3 regions of the Paenibacillus sp. GL_099_B genome follow, and region 1 is predicted to be linked to each of the others. Evidence: riboswitches for the same ligand, from Rfam matches in the RefSeq annotation. Region 1 holds a riboswitch; each other region holds the start of a gene.
The links. Region 1 has a riboswitch for thiamine pyrophosphate ahead of tenA (thiaminase II). Riboswitches for the same ligand answer to the same signal wherever they lie in the genome.
Positions count from the first base shown of each region.

Region 2: linked by a shared signal. The riboswitch ahead of AC3ITG_RS19480 (thiamine phosphate synthase) and the one ahead of tenA (thiaminase II) in region 1 are both predicted to bind thiamine pyrophosphate.
Region 3: linked by a shared signal. The riboswitch ahead of AC3ITG_RS04525 (ABC transporter ATP-binding protein) and the one ahead of tenA (thiaminase II) in region 1 are both predicted to bind thiamine pyrophosphate.

Region 1 covers NZ_CM174430.1:3,148,308-3,151,459, reverse strand. Annotated here, with positions in the region: gene AC3ITG_RS14540 (TetR/AcrR family transcriptional regulator) at 1-355, opposite strand, end outside; gene AC3ITG_RS14535 (GNAT family N-acetyltransferase) at 405-938, opposite strand; gene tenA (thiaminase II) at 982-1,653, opposite strand; TPP riboswitch at 1,771-1,869, opposite strand; gene AC3ITG_RS14525 (hypothetical protein) at 1,916-2,206, opposite strand; gene AC3ITG_RS14520 (NAD(P)/FAD-dependent oxidoreductase) at 2,215-3,152, opposite strand, start outside.
Region 2 covers NZ_CM174430.1:4,310,899-4,314,050, forward strand. Annotated here, with positions in the region: gene thiO (glycine oxidase ThiO) at 1-954, opposite strand, end outside; gene AC3ITG_RS19480 (thiamine phosphate synthase) at 959-1,636, opposite strand; TPP riboswitch at 1,873-1,982, opposite strand; gene AC3ITG_RS19485 (ABC-F family ATP-binding cassette domain-containing protein) at 2,118-3,152, opposite strand, start outside.
Region 3 covers NZ_CM174430.1:967,612-970,763, forward strand. Annotated here, with positions in the region: gene AC3ITG_RS04520 (ABC transporter permease) at 1-406, opposite strand, end outside; gene AC3ITG_RS04525 (ABC transporter ATP-binding protein) at 393-1,160, opposite strand; TPP riboswitch at 1,337-1,439, opposite strand; gene hisC (histidinol-phosphate transaminase) at 1,545-2,666, opposite strand; gene AC3ITG_RS04535 (ATP-binding cassette domain-containing protein) at 2,691-3,152, opposite strand, start outside.

The DNA of each region.
Region 1 (3,152 bases):
GCATGCGAGTCAAATTTTTCAGATCGCATTCTCCAGAGTAGAAGCCTGTCCAGAATAGCTCCACAACAAGCTTTTTTTCTGGCAAAATCATCGGCACCATAATCTGATCCACCAGTAAATCAAAATCGGAAGCATAGCTTTGGCTCTCCAAATCTTTGCGAATCATCATATCTTCCTGTACACGTTGCTCCAGAATAGCAAGAATACAATCATCCTTGGAACCAAAGAATTTATAAAATGTTCCTTTGGACACACCTGACTTGTCTAAGATCATTTGTATGGAGGTGTTCGTTACTCCATGTTTCTCAAAGAGCACAAGCGCTGAGTCCAATAACATTTGTTTCCGTTTATTCATAAGTTCCCCCTGGATGATTTAGGTGGTTCACGTTACGCTATCTAATAATCTACTGCAAATCCACTGCAAACATCACATGTTCCTTCCCTATTCCCCTGATTTTAATATTTTGGTGGCCCGTCTCCTGGAAGCCAGCTTTACGTAACACTCGAATCGATCCGGCATTGTCGGGCAGTGCGCCTGCCTCCACTCGTTTTATTCCCGCTTCATTCATGGCAAAATCCAGTGCTAGCCGAAGGGCTTCACTCATGTATCCCTTGCCATTCTGCACTTGATCAAGCACATAACCAACAATCCATTTGGCTGTGGAATCCAGTTCAAGTTCGAACAGAGAAATCTCCCCAATGAGCTGATGCGTATTGTTCATGAAGATCCCGAAAGAGTAACGTTTCTCTTCTTCCCTGGCCTTGTTCCAACCTTCAAGAAGAGCGACCTGACCCTCCAATGTATAGAATGTCTCCAATCGTTCACTTGCCGATATTTCTTCGAAAACAGCCCGGTTACGGAACTGCAAATCCAGCAGTGATGCCGCGTCCTCCACGTTCAAAAATCGTAAATAGATGCGTTCCCCATGATTGCCCATCTGTATGTTCATCCTTGTCTCTGGTTGTAGTAGATTTCATTCATCAGAAATACGAGAGTTGCCTTTTATAAGCCATATCCCAGAACAGATATTCAAATTCAACACTTCTTCTGAATATGTCTTCAATGGCCTCTAGTTCCTGCTCTGTTTTATGTTCACATAATGCATCCAGTGTATCATAGAACCATTCGAATGAGTCGCGGAATTCATCACTTGCATAATTTTCGATCCAAGTCTGATAGAAATTGCCCTCTAATGAATCTCGATATTGTTCTTTTAATCTTGTGGCATAGTCGTAATACGTCCACGCACAAGGGAAAATGACGGCGATGATTTCGGCAACCCCACCTGTTTGTGCAACACTCATCATATTCGACGTATAGGCCTTGTTGTAAAGAGATGGTTTGACAGCATGATTTTCATCCAGCGTAATCCCAAATTCATTCATGTAATTTCGATGCAAATCCATTTCTTCGTATAGAATAGCGTGTTGAATCACCGTAAAGTTCGTCATCAGTTTTTCATCTGTCGCCTTCACCGCACCCATGGCAAAAATCTTCGCATATTCAATCAGATATGTATAGTCCTGAAGAAGATAAAACTTAAACGCTTCCTGATCCAGTGTGCCTTTCCCCATTTCGTGTAAAAAGGGATGGTTGTATCCATCTTCCCATACGGTTATGGACTTATCTTTTAACGTTCTTGAAAATGACATGATCATTTCTCCTTTTATTAAAATCATAATGTCCCAGCTTCAAATCAAGCTATCGCGTCCTGTCCAAAAGCAAACCAAAAAGCCCTTGTCCTATTTTCGGCAAGGGCAAAATAACATGAGTACATGTCATTTGCTCCCTACGTCAGTATTAACTAACAGGTTCAAAGGGTCAGGTTTTAACCTTCTCAACTGCGAACAGTCCCCCTGCAAATAGCTCAGGCTTATTACAACATGTGTTTTTCCAAATGTCAAACCATTCCTATTAATCTTCAAGTTCCCCTAAATCTTCTTGCAAGTTCTTAAGTCGGGTGCGGATGGTCTTAATCATACTTTGCACCTTGTTTAACTCATCCACCAATTTATGCTCATTCGAGATGTTCGTTGCAGAAGTTGAACGATACGCTGGAGATGTCCTTAACTGATCTAAATCCGATTCGTATGTCCGCCGCTCTTCCTCGGCTTTTGCCAATTCCTCCTCGGCGATGCCAATTTGGTGCTCCAGATAAATAATGTCTGATGAGTTGCCGTGAGTTAAGCGCTGTGAATACGTCATGGTTCACCTCATTTCTGATCATCCATTGCTTTTCCAAGATCATATGGCTGAATATCGATATCCAAATCTATACCAAGAGCCAACTTGGCCAGTTGACTTCCAATAAAAGGCCCCATCGTTAGACCGGACGCTCCAAGCCCGTTGGCTGTGATCAAGCCATTCCAACCAGGAACAGCACCCATAACCGGAAGAAAACCCGGTGTAAAAGGACGGAAGCCTACTCTTACTTCCAGAAACGTGCTATCAGCTAAACCGGGAGCTAGTTCCAATCCTTTATTCAAAATTTCCTGCATTCCGCCTGCGGTTACTCTTGTATCATATCCTTCAATATCATTTTCGTGAGTCGCCCCGATCACAATCTTCTGTTGATCAAAGGCTAACAGATATTGATCCGAAGGAGGTATGACCACAGGCCAGTTACCAGTGTCTTCTCGATCATGAACCTGCAAATGCATAATTTGCGCCTTCTGATAGTGAACCTTAAAATCAATGCCCAAGGGCTTCAACAGTTCATTAGCCCAAGCGCCGGCACACACAATAACCTCGTCAGCCGATATGACTTTACCGTCAACAACCACTCCAGTTACTCGGTCCGATTCATATTGAAGTGTCGCTTCCCCATCCATCAGGACCGCTCCATTTCGTTGTGCGGATCGGATTAAGGCATCACGCAGTGCACGTCCATCGATACGCGCAGCACCACTGATGTAGACTGACTGAACATTTTCCTCCAGAAGAGGAAAACGCTCATGGGTTTCTTTTGCATCCAGACGAGTAATATCAGCAATCTCCGGTGCATCTTCTTTACGAAGGTGTGCCCGCTCCTGCATCTTGTTGATTTTCTCCACATCCGTATGAATACTAAGAGCACCCACTTGAGCGTAACCTGTCTCTGTTTCCCCTTCGCTCTTGAGTTCTTCAATCAATCCGGGATAAAAACGTGCAC
Region 2 (3,152 bases), 1.2 Mb from region 1:
TGCAAGCAGCTTCTGAATGCCTTGAACCGAAACTTTCATGTCTGTTCTTCCTGGAAGGCTTGTTGCACCGATCCACACTTCTCCATTGGCTTTGGGAACAATATATATATCCTCTGCATACACCGTTTTGTCAGGTCTATAACCGGCATGGTGGGGTGAGAACTGCACCGCTACAATCTCCCCCTTCACAGGCAAAACAGGCGATTTCAGACCCACATGCCTCATCAATTCTTCACCATGTAACCCTGTAGCAATAATGACATTTCTCGATGTCATCGTTCCTATTGAAGTCTCGATCCCTTGCACTCCATTCACATCCGTATGCAAACGGACATCCTGTACGCCTTCCATCACCCTCGCACCCATGGCTTGAGCCGATCTGACATAAGCCTGCGTTAGATTGACAGGAAGAACCTCGCTCTCGGAAGGTCTGTAATATGCTCCATACGTATCCCTGTTTAACCATGATGCTTCCTGCTGGACAGCGACACGATCCCACCAAATATGGTCTGTAGATAAGGTAGACGATCGATTATTCTTGTAACTGCTGACCTCACTATATGAACGAAAAGGAGTAATAAAGCCATGCTGTTGCAGCCCCATTTCCACTCCGCTAAGCGAACTGATTCGTTCCTTCTGCTCATGAAGTAAAGCTCTGCTCTGCCGTGCAAGTTTCGCCATCACAGCATGAGTGAATTCTTCACTGTCAGCAGCAAGCATCCCGGCTGCTGCACAGGAAGTTCCCCCAGCGATCCGCGCACGCTCAACCAGAAGAACGTCATGGCCTCGGGTAGCGAGTTCACATGCGATGGCACAACCGATAACTCCTCCGCCTACAATAATGGTTTCTGCATGAAGCTTGCCTCGAATTTCCGCTCCAACTTTACTTCCCGAAACTATTCCTGGATGATAACCTGAACGATTCCTGCTTCGACTTCTTGCTTCCTCTCTCATGATCTCATCTCCTTGGTTCGGCGTACTTCTCTGAATCCGTGAGCGCCTGTCGCAATGAAGCTGCAGCCAGTTCCGGCTTATCGTTCGTCCAAATCGTTGAAATCACAGCGGCTCCTCTGGCACCAGCAGTTCGAATGGTAGCAATATTCTCAGGTCTAATCCCGCCAATCGCGATCACCGGAATTGAAACATTGGAGCATACCTCGGCCAATGCACTTAGCCCTCTCGGTTCGCTATTCGGTTTACTATTTGAAGCATAGACATGCCCATAAAAGAGATAATCCGCTCCACGTTCTTCTGCAATTTTTGCTTCTTCCAGAGAATGAACCGATATGCCTACGCGCAGCCGATCGACTCTCTTCAATTCATCCTTATCGTAGCTGCGAATAACTGCTTGACCCCAATGCACACCACCAAGCGACGCATGTTGATCCAGCTGATCTGAGCCATTCATAATGATTCGGTTAGATGGAACACCTTGTGTTTTCAGACTTTGCGCCCAATACATCTGTTGCTCAAGGGTCAGCTTTTTTTCCCGAATGTGGATATAATCGACCCACCGCCATATATCCTTAGCAATATTCAGAAAAGAGTCCAAGTCTCCTGTACCTGGTGAAATCACATGCAGTTCGAATGATCGTGTTGTTGTTACATGTTCGTGGAAGTTTGCCGTCCTTTTCACCCTCCTCTTGCATGATTTAAGCTGATATAAACAACAAAAAAAGCCACTCCCGTAGGGGAGTGGCCACGAATTTAAAATTCATGGATCAACTGAATGACTGTCGCATGCAATTACTCTATACATAACGCATAACAACTATTAGAATCCATCCATAGTCGCAACGCTGTATACACAGAAACCGCATGATTCATCTTGCAGGCAATATCGCAAAGTCAACGATAACGCTCTTTGTCATTAGCTGAAACGCGCCACTTCCCTACGCTGGTATGATCCAGATCAGGTACAAAGGGTCCGGAATCGCATTCTTCCATCTCAGCCGCCTCGTGCGGCCCCCCTAGTGTTCATATGAAGCTGTAGCCTATGTTACCATAGACACCTTTTTTTGTCACCGTACATTTCCATGAATTACGTTGTTCATCCATTGCTGAAGTCATGTAGTTATCGAGGTTGCTGTTCTGGTGCAAAGAATGGTTCGAAGAAACTATTGTTTATCGGACCAAGCTTCAACATCCCACGTTTTGGTAACCCAACCTTCATAAAATTCAGGTTCATGGGATACGAGCAGCACGGTACCCTTGAATTCTTGCAAGGCACGTTTTAGCTCTGCTTTGGCCGTCACATCCAAATGGTTTGTAGGCTCATCGAACAAAATCCAGTTACTTTCACGCATCAGAAGCTTACATAAACGAACCTTGGCTTGTTCACCACCACTAAGCGCGTTAAGCGGACGGGTGATATGCTCATTTTTCAATCCACAACGTGCGAGATGCCCCCGGACTTCATTCTGTGTCAGATGAGAAAATTCGTTCCACACATCTTCGATCGGGGTAATATTACCTGCACGTACTTCCTGTTCGAAATAAGCTGTTTCCAGATAATCACCCAAGAAAGTCTTACCGCTGATTGGTGGAATTTTCCCCAAGATAGTCTTGAGCAGTGTGGATTTACCTACACCGTTACAGCCAACAATGGCAATTTTCTCGCCACGCTCAATCGTCATCGTCATTTTGGGCAATAATGCATATGAATATCCAATTTCAAAATCAATACCCTCAAAGACGGTTTTACTACTCGCCCGGGCATCCTTGAATTTGAATGTGGGTTTGGCCGCTTCGTCTGGACGATCAATCCGTTCAATCTTGCCGAGCTGCTTCTCACGGCTCTTGGCACGACCTGAAGTAGAAGCGCGGGCTTTGTTCCGCTGAATGAAATCTTCCTGCTTCTTGATAAACTCCTGCTGTTTCTCATAAGCATCAATATGTTGCGCCTTATTCATGTCGGCCATTTCAAGGAATTTGTTATAGTTCGCTGCATAACGCGTCAACTTGGCAAATTCCAGATGATAAATAACGTTTACGACCTCATTCATAAACTCTGTATCATGCGAAATCAGAATAAACGCATACGGGTAATCCTTCAGGTAACGGGTCAGCCATTCAATGTGTTCCACATCGAGATAGTTCGTCGGCTCATCCAGCAGAAGTGCTGTGGGTTTCTCCAGTAAAAGCTTCGCAAG
Region 3 (3,152 bases), 2.2 Mb from region 1:
TACTCCACAAGGTGTAGCCAAACCAAAGGATGAAGACGGGGGACAGGGCAATCAGTGGGATCGTCTGACTGATCACGATGAAGGGATATAACGCTTTTTCAATCGACCGATTCATATGCATACCAGTTGCAAATACAATTCCGGCACCAATGGACAAGCCAAAACCAACGATAACCTCCATCAAGGTAGCGGGCAGATGTGTAGCCAACAGGAGGCGGCGATATTCATACAGCGAACTGGCAATCGCCGTCGGGGCTGGAATGATGAAGGAAGGCACCCATCCCATACGCACAATCCACTCCCAGATGACAAGCAGCAAGATCATGAGCAAAAGAAACAGACCATAACGGGCAAGCCAACCTCTTACGCTATCCTTCATGCTGTCTCTCAAGTTACCGTCTCGCATGCAATTGTTCCTCCAGTAGTCGTCTCATCTGGACGAGAGCCGGTTCGTAGATCATGTCCGAATGTCTTGGACGTGGCAAAGGTACCGTCAGATCCTGCAGCTGTTGACCTTGGCCCCCCGGAGTTAACAGGATAATCCGATCACTGAGCAGCAGGGCTTCTTCAATGTCATGTGTGATGAACAACACGGTTTTGCCAAGGCCTTCCCATAGCTCCAGCAGCCAGCGATGCATCTCCCGTTTGGTCAGGGCATCGAGTGCGCCGAATGGTTCATCCAGCAGCATGAGTTGGCCACCTGTCAGCAAAGTACGAAGCAGCGCGACACGCTGGCGCATGCCACCTGACAGCTCGTCCGGGTAAGCATGCGCGTGGCCGGATAAGCCAAATCTGTCGAGGCCAGCCAGGATATCTGCTCGAATCCTTACCTTATCCTGCCGACCTGCAGCAAGTTCAGAGGGGAGCATGCAATTTTCCATGACGGTTCTCCAGGGTAACAGGAGGTCCTTTTGTGGCATGTAGGCCACCTGCCCCAGTCGCTTTCCTTCTTGAACCCAAGGAATTTCAATGGTTCCGTGTGTTGGCTCAAGCAAGCCTGCCAGCAGCTTGAAAAGGGTACTTTTACCGGAGCCGCTGGAACCGATGAGCGAGACAAATTCGCCTTTGGCTACACGCATCGACACATTGGAGAGCACGGGGGAATCCCTTTTTCCCGGGAAAGCGTAGCTCATGTTGTGAATGGTTATATCGTTATCCATCTCGTTCCGTCCCCCCTTGTTATTCATAATTCAACTTCAAACCGCGGGATCTTTAATTACACCTTCTGATCTGCTCGCAGAACGCGAAAAAGACCCACCCATTTCCGGAGAAATGAGTGGGTCTGTAAGTTCAATTCACATTAAATTTCATCATCAACATGAAAAAATCCGCTTACTGAGAGGCCGCTCCACTTCCCTCCGCTGGTATGATCCAGATCAGGTTCAAAGGGTCCGAATCGTTCGATTCGTCTCAGCCGCAAGGCTCCCCTAGTGCAATGTTTAAGATATGCAGTTGTGTGTTCAGCATATATCACATGCAAGTGGAATGTAAAGAGGGCGGCTTAAAAGAAGTGTGCGTAATGTGACTTGAGAAAGTAACCTATTCTAATCGTTTGAATGTAACAGTGAATCAAGCTCACCGATCAGACGGACAATCTGCGCAGGTGTACCAATCGTAATCCGAAGCCAGGTAGGCATACCGAATTCGGCACCGCCGCGGACAGAGATGCCTCTGTTCAACAATTCTTTGGTAATCGGGCCACTATCCTGTAACAGATCAACCATGATGAAATTCGTTTCGGAAGGGATGTAGGGTAATTTCCACTGATCAAAGGACTGAATTAAAGTTTCCCGTCCCTGACGATTGTAGTGCAGGCAATGAGAGACAAATTCATGATCATCCAGGCTGGCCGAAGCAGCGGTTTGGGAAGTGGCTGTCAGACTGATGGGCAGCTTGACCCGGTTAATGCCTTCAATGATGCTTTCATTCCCGATGCCATATCCAATTCGCAGGCCGGCAAGTCCATATATTTTGGAGAAGGTCCGCAAAATAATCAGATTATTGTACTGCTCCAGCAGCTTAACCGTATCAGGGTAATCTTCACTTTCCGCAAATTCATAATACGCTTCGTCCAGGACAACCACAACATGGGAGGGAACATGTTCGAGTAAACCAAGTAAGGCATCTGCCGTGAAAATGGTTCCGGTCGGATTATTCGGATTGCACAGCCAGATGATTCGGGTAGAAGCATTGATCCGTTGCCGGAATTGCTCCAGGTCCAGTGAATGGTTGACCAAAGGCACTTCATGAATGACCCCGCCTGCCAGCAGCGTAGCGCCCTTATACCAGTTAAAGGAGGGCACCGGAATGAGTGATTCCTCGCCGGGATTAAGATAGGCTTGGGCGGTAAGGGTTAGGAGTTCGAATGATCCACTGCCAAATACCAGTTGGGAGGTACGCACACCCAGTCGCTCCGCAAGTTTGTCACGCAGCAATTGGCTGGAGCCGTCGGGGTATTGAGCCAAAAGATCGGAACCCAGCGATCTGACTGCATCCGCAGCCAGGGGAGAAGAACCAAACGGATTCTCGTTCGCTGCAAGTCGATCCACACTTTCCAGTCCCAGCTCCCGCCGGATTTGTTCCATGGATTTGGCAGGCGTATAAGCCGGAATTTGATTTAACAGGTCTTTAACAGGAGGAGAGGGTACGGGTGAAAGGGATTGCATAATCATGCCTTCTTTCCAGTGGAATTAGATCGAGAATGATATCTGTTTCTGGGCAATCTGCTGTGCTGTCTCTTGTTGAGGAGTCAGCAACCGATTCAGAATCAGGTTTTCAAAATGAGCAAACCCGCTATCCCGAACGCGTGGCCGCTCCAGCGTAATTCGGGTATCCATCGTTATATGACCATCTTCGATTAACAGCACCCTGTCTGCCAGCGCAACCGCCTCACTGACATCATGAGTGACCAGAATGACGGTCAGGCCTTCTTCTACCCACAAGCGTTCGATTAATTGCTGCATCTCAATTTGGGTTAATGCATCCAGTGCACCCAGCGGTTCATCCAGCAGCAGTAAGCGTGGATGACTTGCGAGTGCCCGTGCCAAGGCGACACGTTGTTTTTGTCCGCCAGATAATACCCCCGGCCAGTCACCTTCACGCTCTCCAAGTCCTACATTGCGAAGCGACTGGCGTGCATCTTCCTTGTTCTT